DNA from 3 places in the Arthrobacter sp. 01T419 genome. Region 3 is predicted to be linked to each of the others. Evidence: riboswitches for the same ligand, from Rfam matches in the RefSeq annotation. Region 3 holds a riboswitch; each other region holds the start of a gene.

Region 1 (2,252 bases), on a different contig from region 3:
CCGGAGGACGGAACTAAGTAACAGGCTTGTCTCGCTATTGACGATCCCTTCGATCCCGCGGATCCTGCCCAACACTTGGTCAAAGTCGCTGAGGCTCTCCGTGCGTAGCTCAGCCACGAGGTCCCAACCGCCGTTCGTGGTGTGCAGGGCCCAAATCTCGGGAAGTCCCCGGAGCTGGCGAATAACCTTGTCCGCCGACCTGCCCTCCACCGCTATGAGCGCAATAGCCCGAATGGCAAGTGGATCAAACTCGTCGCGGACCCTCGCGGTAAAGCCAACGATGGTTCCGGAGGTGACAAGACGCTCAAGCCGGCTGTTCACGGTGGCCCTAGCGACGCCCAGCTTCCGCGCAAGGCTGGCCACGGACGCCCTGCCGTCCTCCCTCAGGGCAGAGAGGAGCTGGCGGTCAAGGTCGGTGAGTGCTGCCATAAAGATAAACGTATCGCCCATTCCACAAGAGGGGCCGAGTCCGTAGGGTATCGACATGAGCATTTACATCAGCCCCGACTCTGCCGCATGGTCGCTGACCGCCATGGCGACCGCCGCGTCCGCGGGATCAATCGATGATGCGAATGGTATGTCCAACTTGGTCAAGGAAATTTACGAGACGGAGGGTTTCGAAGCCCTGTCAGGTGTGGTCTTTGCCTTGGCTCATCACAACAGCCTCTCGCTGCATGCACTAGCCACGGCCACTGGGATATCCGTACACGAGCTGCTGGAAATCCGGAAACACCAAGGTTCCACTTTTCATCACTCCCCCTCAGGAGTAGCGTCACGGCTTGATGCCCTTCCGCCCCGTATCCAGGCAAGCCTGGAACCGCTGCCGAATGAAACCGAGGCCTAGGCCCTCGGCCGCCGTCCGGTTACGGAACATGACGACGGCCGGTGATGCAGGCCGCCGTCGCGGATGTTATTTTCTTCTTGAGTAATGAGCACCAGCGCGAAGCCCTGACTTGCTGGTCGGCAACCCTCTCTCCGGCGGGGTGCCTCAGGTGACTACTCGGCGTATCGACACTTTCGAACTGCAAGCGTGACTGAGGAGCACCAATGCCTGAACCCACCGAAGAAAAACTCTCCTACCGTCTCGTCACGGGTCCTGACACGCGGGAATTCTGCGAGAGGATCTCCACTGCCCTCGCCGAGGGATACGTGCTGCACGGCAGCCCGGCCGCGACCTTCAACGGCACGGACGTGATTGTGGCGCAAGCCATCGTCCTGCCCGCGGCGATCGCGAGCGCGGATGCGGCAGTCGCCAACGCCGTAGACCAGCTCGATGAAGAGTTCGACGGCGAGGGCCACGCATGAGCTACGCAGGCGACCTGAGTCCGCACGACGCCTGGGCCAAGCTCGAACAAGGCGCCATTCTGGTGGACGTCCGCACCGAAGGCGAGTGGGCACACATCGGCATCCCGGACACCAAAGCCACCGAGAATGATCCCTTGTTCATCCAGTGGAACTTCGCCGGCGGCATCCCCAACTCGAGATTCATCGACGAGCTGAAGCAGCAGGCCCCGGAGGAAAATGGCACCGAGTTGGTTTTCCTCTGCCGCTCCGGCCAGCGTTCCATCGCCGCCGCGATCGCCGCAACACAGGCCGGCTACACCTCCTACAACGTCCTGGAGGGCTTTGAAGGCGAGCCTGACCGCTACGGCGAGCGAACCGTGAACGGCTGGAAAAACCGTGGACTTCCGACGAACCTGGGGAACATCTAAGTGACTTTCAATCCTGACGCCGCCGGCTGGAGCCCTGACACCCAGGCAGTCCGCGGAGGCCTTGACCGCACCAATTTCCAAGAGACTTCAGAAGCCGTCTTCCTCAACTCCGGCTTCGTCTACGAATCCGCGGAAGCCGCCGAGCGCGCGTTCACCGGCGAAGACGAGCGCTTCGTCTACTCCCGTTACGGCAACCCCTCCGTGGCAACCTTCCAGGAGCGTCTCCGCCTGCTTGAAGGCACCGAAGCGTGCTTCGCGACGGCGTCGGGCATGTCCGCTGTCTTCACCGCCCTGGGTGCGTTGCTGGCAGCGGGCGACCGGGTGGTTGCCGCGCGTTCGCTGTTCGGTTCCTGCTTCGTGATCCTCAACGAGATCCTGCCGCGCTGGGGCGTCGAGACCGTCTTCGTTGACGGACCAGACCTGGACCAGTGGCGCGCAGCCTTGTCCGAGCCGACAACGGCGGTGTTCTTCGAGTCGCCGTCGAACCCGATGCAGGAAATCGTCGACATCGCCGCGGTGAGCGAGCTCGCCCACGCGGCG
Region 2 (2,252 bases), on a different contig from region 3:
GGGTTGCCGCGGGATCCTTCGCGTAAGGGGAGCGGCCTTCCGCCCTTTGCGCGAGGGCCAAGACGAACACAGAACCGAAATTCCGTGCCAGGAAGCCAAGCATCTGGCTACGGGTGGAGGCAGCTTTCGGCATGCCTGCGTGTTCGCCAAGGAGCTTGAGCCAGTGTGCCTCGTGGCGGCCTTCGGCCTCTGCGAGGGCCAGAAGGATCTCGCGTTCCTCACCCTCGCGGCGCTGAGCCAGTTCGCGGTATACGGCGGCCTCGGCGCGTTCGTCGGCCAAGTACTGCCGCCAGCGCTTGATGTCCGACGACGGCGGGGGAGACTTGGTGGCTGCTGCGTCTTGCGATGGACTGCTTGAGTCCAACGGACTGTCTGAATGCGGGGTTTTTGCGTGCGGGTGCACCGGGACTCCTGGGTTGCTGGGGCGGGCTTCATCGCCTCATTGCACGTCCACTTTATCGCCAATTTTCGCGGTTTTTCGGCCGGTAATCCTTACTCGACGTTTTAGGTACGCCTCAAAAACGGAGGGGCCCCCGCGAGGCCTTGACCACCGGATGGGGCAGTGCTGGGATGGATGGACAGGGTCCACGAATTGGCGGGGTGGCGTGGTGACCGGCTGCCTGATCTGCCTGGCGATGGGCTCAGCGGCACGTCAAACGGAGGTTGCACCATGGACAGCACCGAGACCCACGCCCGCCACCCCGACCGTCCCACGGTCGAGGCCGATCCCGCCTACGACTACAGCGAGGACCTGGAGGTGGACGAGGACTGGGAAGAACAATCCGAGGTCCTCGACGACGACGAACGGCCCGTTCCGCTCGACGTCGACGAACACCGTGAGGACGAAGAACTCGAATAGTACCGGTTAGCCCGGAGCCTTGGGCTTTCTAAAACGCGCTCAGGATGAAGTGACGCTCTACGCCCGCCCGGTGCCCGGTGGCGGCCACTGTGAGCGTGAGCTTCCGCGTGGCCGGGAACCAGCGGGCAGGCTGGACTGCTTGTGAGAGGGCTTGGGTGATGAGTCGCGGCTCGTGATGCCAGTGGCGTTCCAGCCGGCCATCCACCACGAACGTGATGGAACCTTGGGAGAGGTCGACGCCGGGAATCACCCGGACGAATTCGTCAACCCGCCTGGCGCGGGGCGCGGCCAAGGTGCCTGGCTGTGCGGTGTGGCTGGCTGTGGCTCTAGCGCCGGTTTCCAAAGGCATTGCCTTCTCCTGGTGGAGTTGCTCTTGCCCGCTCGGTTGTCTCTGGTCCGGGTCGGGCCGCTTCTTCATCCGAACCACCCGTGAACATGGGGTTGGCGTATGGCAAGTCGGAGCTTGGCGCCACATCTCTTGAAGCTGTTCCTACTGTACAGGCAGGCCAGCCCTCGGCGCCTCTGTATTAAAGCCCCCTGCGCCTCTCTATTAAGGACTCCAAACACAGCAGCGGCGCCGCAGCCCTCCCGAAAGAAGGTGCGGCGCCGCCGTCGTGATTAACTCTTTGAAGCTAGTGCGTGGCCACCGGGTGGGCCTCCAGGGGGAGTTCCTCGGTAACCGCTCCGGCAACGCGGCGGTCCCAGGCTTCGCGGACCTCGGGCTCGGTGGGGGGCGTCAGGAGGGAGACGACCACGTAGATGACAAACGAGGCGCCGAGGCCCCAGTAGATGGGATCGTTGGCGTAGACGCCGTCTTCGCTGGGGATGATTCCCGTGGCGTAGCCGATGAGCAAGCCCAAAGTCAGGACAGAGCCGACGGCCATGGACCACGCAGCGGCGATGCCCGTGCCGCGCTTCCAGACCAGGCCACCCAGGATGGCGATCAGGAGGCCACCCACCAGGATGTCGTAGGCGATGGTCAGGGCGACCACGACGTCTTGCGCCGCCATGGAGATCAACACGGCCACGATGCCCAGGCCGAGTACCCAGTAGCGGTTGGCCTTGACGTCGTGCTCGGGGTTTTCGGTGTCATCGGTGTTGATCGTCTTGCCAAACCAGCTGGCCACGAACGGGACCACGTCGGCGCGGGCCACGGTGGCTGCTGCGATGAGGGCGCCGGAGGCGGTGGACATCATGGCGGCGACTGCTGCGGCCATGACGAGGCCGCCGATACCGATGGGCAGGATGTGCGTTGCCACCTCGGCGTAGACGACGTCCTTGCCGAGTGCCTTGACGTCGATGTTGGGCAAGGCCACGCGGGCGGCCAGGCCGATCAGGGCGCCGGCGACGCCGTAGAGGACGCAGTAGATGCCGGCAGTGGCGCCGCCCCAAC
Region 3 (2,252 bases):
CTTGCCGTCCTACCTCCCCGGTTCACGGGCGAATAGACGGTAGTTTGGAACCATGACCCAACCCGATTCGAGCTACAACGACGACCTTCGGTTGGCCCATGTCCTGGCCGACTCCGTCGATTCCCTGACAATGGAGCGGTTCAAGGCACTGGACCTCCAGGTGGAGACCAAACCCGACCTGAGCCCGGTGACCGATGCCGACAAGGCTGCCGAGGAAGCAATCCGCGGGCAGCTCTCCCGTTCCCGCCCCCGCGACGCCGTTCTCGGGGAAGAATTCGGCAGCACCGGCCACGGCTCGAGGCGTTGGATCATCGACCCCATCGACGGGACCAAGAACTTCGTGCGTGGCGTACCCGTCTGGGCAACGCTGATCGCCCTCGTGGACGAGGGCGAAGTAGTGGTGGGACTTGTCAGTGCTCCGGCGCTCGGCAAGCGCTGGTGGGCTGCCAAGGGCTCGGGCGCCTATATGGGCCGGTCACTTGCCGCTGCCACCCGGCTGAAAGTATCCAATGTGTCACGGCTTGAGGATGCCTCGCTTTCCTACTCCGAACTTTCCGAGTGGAAGCAGCACGGTTCCCTCGACAACTTCCTCGGACTGGAGAATGATGTCTGGCGCAGCCGCGCCTACGGCGATTTCTGGTCCTACTGCCTCGTGGCGGAGGGCGCCGTGGACATCGCCGCCGAGCCGGAACTCCAGCTTTACGACATGGCGGCCCTGGTGCCGATCGTGACCGAGGCCGGCGGACGCTTCACGTCCCTCGAAGGCGCGGACGGCCCCTTCGGCGGCAATGCCGTAGCCACCAACTCGATCCTGCACTCCGAGGTCCTCAAACGACTCAACCCCGAGCTCGACGACCTGCTCTGAGCCCCTTGCTCACTGAATAATCGACGGCGGACGTCCCATTTTCGGGACGACCGCCACTTTTTCTTCGGCAGAAGGCACATTTTCCGGCCACCGTAATAATCCGCTTAACAATCGGAGTCACATTGGAACCCGCCTTGCCGGTGTCCTAGTCTCTTTACAGGTCACGAGTGCCAGCGCGAAACCCCGGTTTGCTGGCCGGCAACCCTCCATCGCGGCGGGGTGCCCCGGGTGACGACCCGGCCGGTCCGGAACGGATGCGGCAAGCGCGGATCCCCTGCACGCAGGGGTCCCTCTTGAGTGAGGTCCCATGAGCACAGCCACGTTCACTTCTCCCACCGTCTCCGAATTCGACGGAGAAGCCCAGCACAACAAATCAGCCCGCCCGTCTCCGGCATCACGCCCACTCGCCGCGGTCACCGGCGCCGAATTGCAGGCACCCTTGATCCAGGGCGGCCACGTCCGCTACGCCAACCTTGACTACGGCGCCTCGGCACCCGCGTTGACAGTGGTTTCCGCGTACCTCAACGAGATCCTGCCGTACTACGCGAGCGTCCACCGGGGCGCAGGCTACGCATCCCAGATCAGCACCTCGGTCTATGAAAACGCCCGCAACATCGTCCGTGATTTCGTTGGCGGGCGGGCAGACGATTCCGTCATATTCACGCGCAACACCACCGATTCCCTCAATCTTCTGGCCGGCTGCTTGCCGGTTGAGGACGGTCGGCACACTGGGGAAGTCCTTTATCTGGACATCGAACACCACGCCAATCTCTTGCCGTGGCAAGGCGTCCCCCACCGCAGCATCGTTGCCGCGGGAACCTTGGCCGAGACTATCGCCAATGTGCGCACCGCCCTCTCCCACGGGGGCATCAGCCTCCTGGCAGTCACCGGCGCGTCGAACGTGACCGGTGAGATCCTGCCCATCAAGGCTCTCGCTGCCCTGGCGCACGAATTCGGCGCGCGGATTGTGGTGGACGCGGCGCAGCTCGCCCCGCATCGCCGGATCGACATTGCCGCCACGGATGTTGACTACTTGGTTTTCTCGGGGCACAAGCTCTATGCGCCGTTCGGTGCAGGCGTCCTGGTGGGTCGTCCCGACTGGCTCGACGCCGGCACACCCCACCTTGCTGGAGGCGGCGCAGTCCGCGAGGCACGCCTTGACTCCGTCAGCTGGGCGACGGGACCGGCCAGGCACGAAGGCGGCTCCCCGAACGTACTCGGTGCTGCCACCCTTGCACGGGCTACCCAGGTCATCGCCAGCCTCGACCATGACGAGTGGCACGCCCACGAAGCCGCCATCCGCTCCCATTTGATTGACGGCCTCAACGAGATCGACGGCGTGACCGTCCACCAGATCTTCAGCGACACCGATCCCCAGGACACCATC

Evidence for each region. Region 3 has a riboswitch for S-adenosylmethionine ahead of AC1DLO_RS02180 (aminotransferase class V-fold PLP-dependent enzyme). Riboswitches for the same ligand answer to the same signal wherever they lie in the genome.
Region 1: linked by a shared signal. The riboswitch ahead of AC1DLO_RS19665 (DUF1737 domain-containing protein) and the one ahead of AC1DLO_RS02180 (aminotransferase class V-fold PLP-dependent enzyme) in region 3 are both predicted to bind S-adenosylmethionine.
Region 2: linked by a shared signal. The riboswitch ahead of AC1DLO_RS18715 (hypothetical protein) and the one ahead of AC1DLO_RS02180 (aminotransferase class V-fold PLP-dependent enzyme) in region 3 are both predicted to bind S-adenosylmethionine.

The regions. Positions count from the first base shown of each region.
Region 1 is NZ_JBFTQF010000017.1:69,831-72,082, reverse strand. It holds gene AC1DLO_RS19675 (Lrp/AsnC family transcriptional regulator) at 1-429, opposite strand, end outside; gene AC1DLO_RS19670 (hypothetical protein) at 485-844, shown strand; SAM riboswitch class IV at 925-1,037, shown strand; gene AC1DLO_RS19665 (DUF1737 domain-containing protein) at 1,048-1,305, shown strand; gene AC1DLO_RS19660 (rhodanese-like domain-containing protein) at 1,302-1,712, shown strand; gene AC1DLO_RS19655 (O-succinylhomoserine sulfhydrylase) at 1,713-2,252, shown strand, end outside.
Region 2 is NZ_JBFTQF010000015.1:160,663-162,914, reverse strand. It holds gene AC1DLO_RS18725 (VIT1/CCC1 transporter family protein) at 1-364, opposite strand, end outside; gene AC1DLO_RS18720 (hypothetical protein) at 671-859, shown strand; gene AC1DLO_RS18715 (hypothetical protein) at 888-1,208, opposite strand; SAM riboswitch class IV at 1,224-1,343, opposite strand; gene AC1DLO_RS18710 (sodium:solute symporter family protein) at 1,492-2,252, opposite strand, start outside.
Region 3 is NZ_JBFTQF010000001.1:451,006-453,257, forward strand. It holds gene hisN (histidinol-phosphatase) at 53-865, shown strand; SAM riboswitch class IV at 1,025-1,137, shown strand; gene AC1DLO_RS02180 (aminotransferase class V-fold PLP-dependent enzyme) at 1,173-2,252, shown strand, end outside.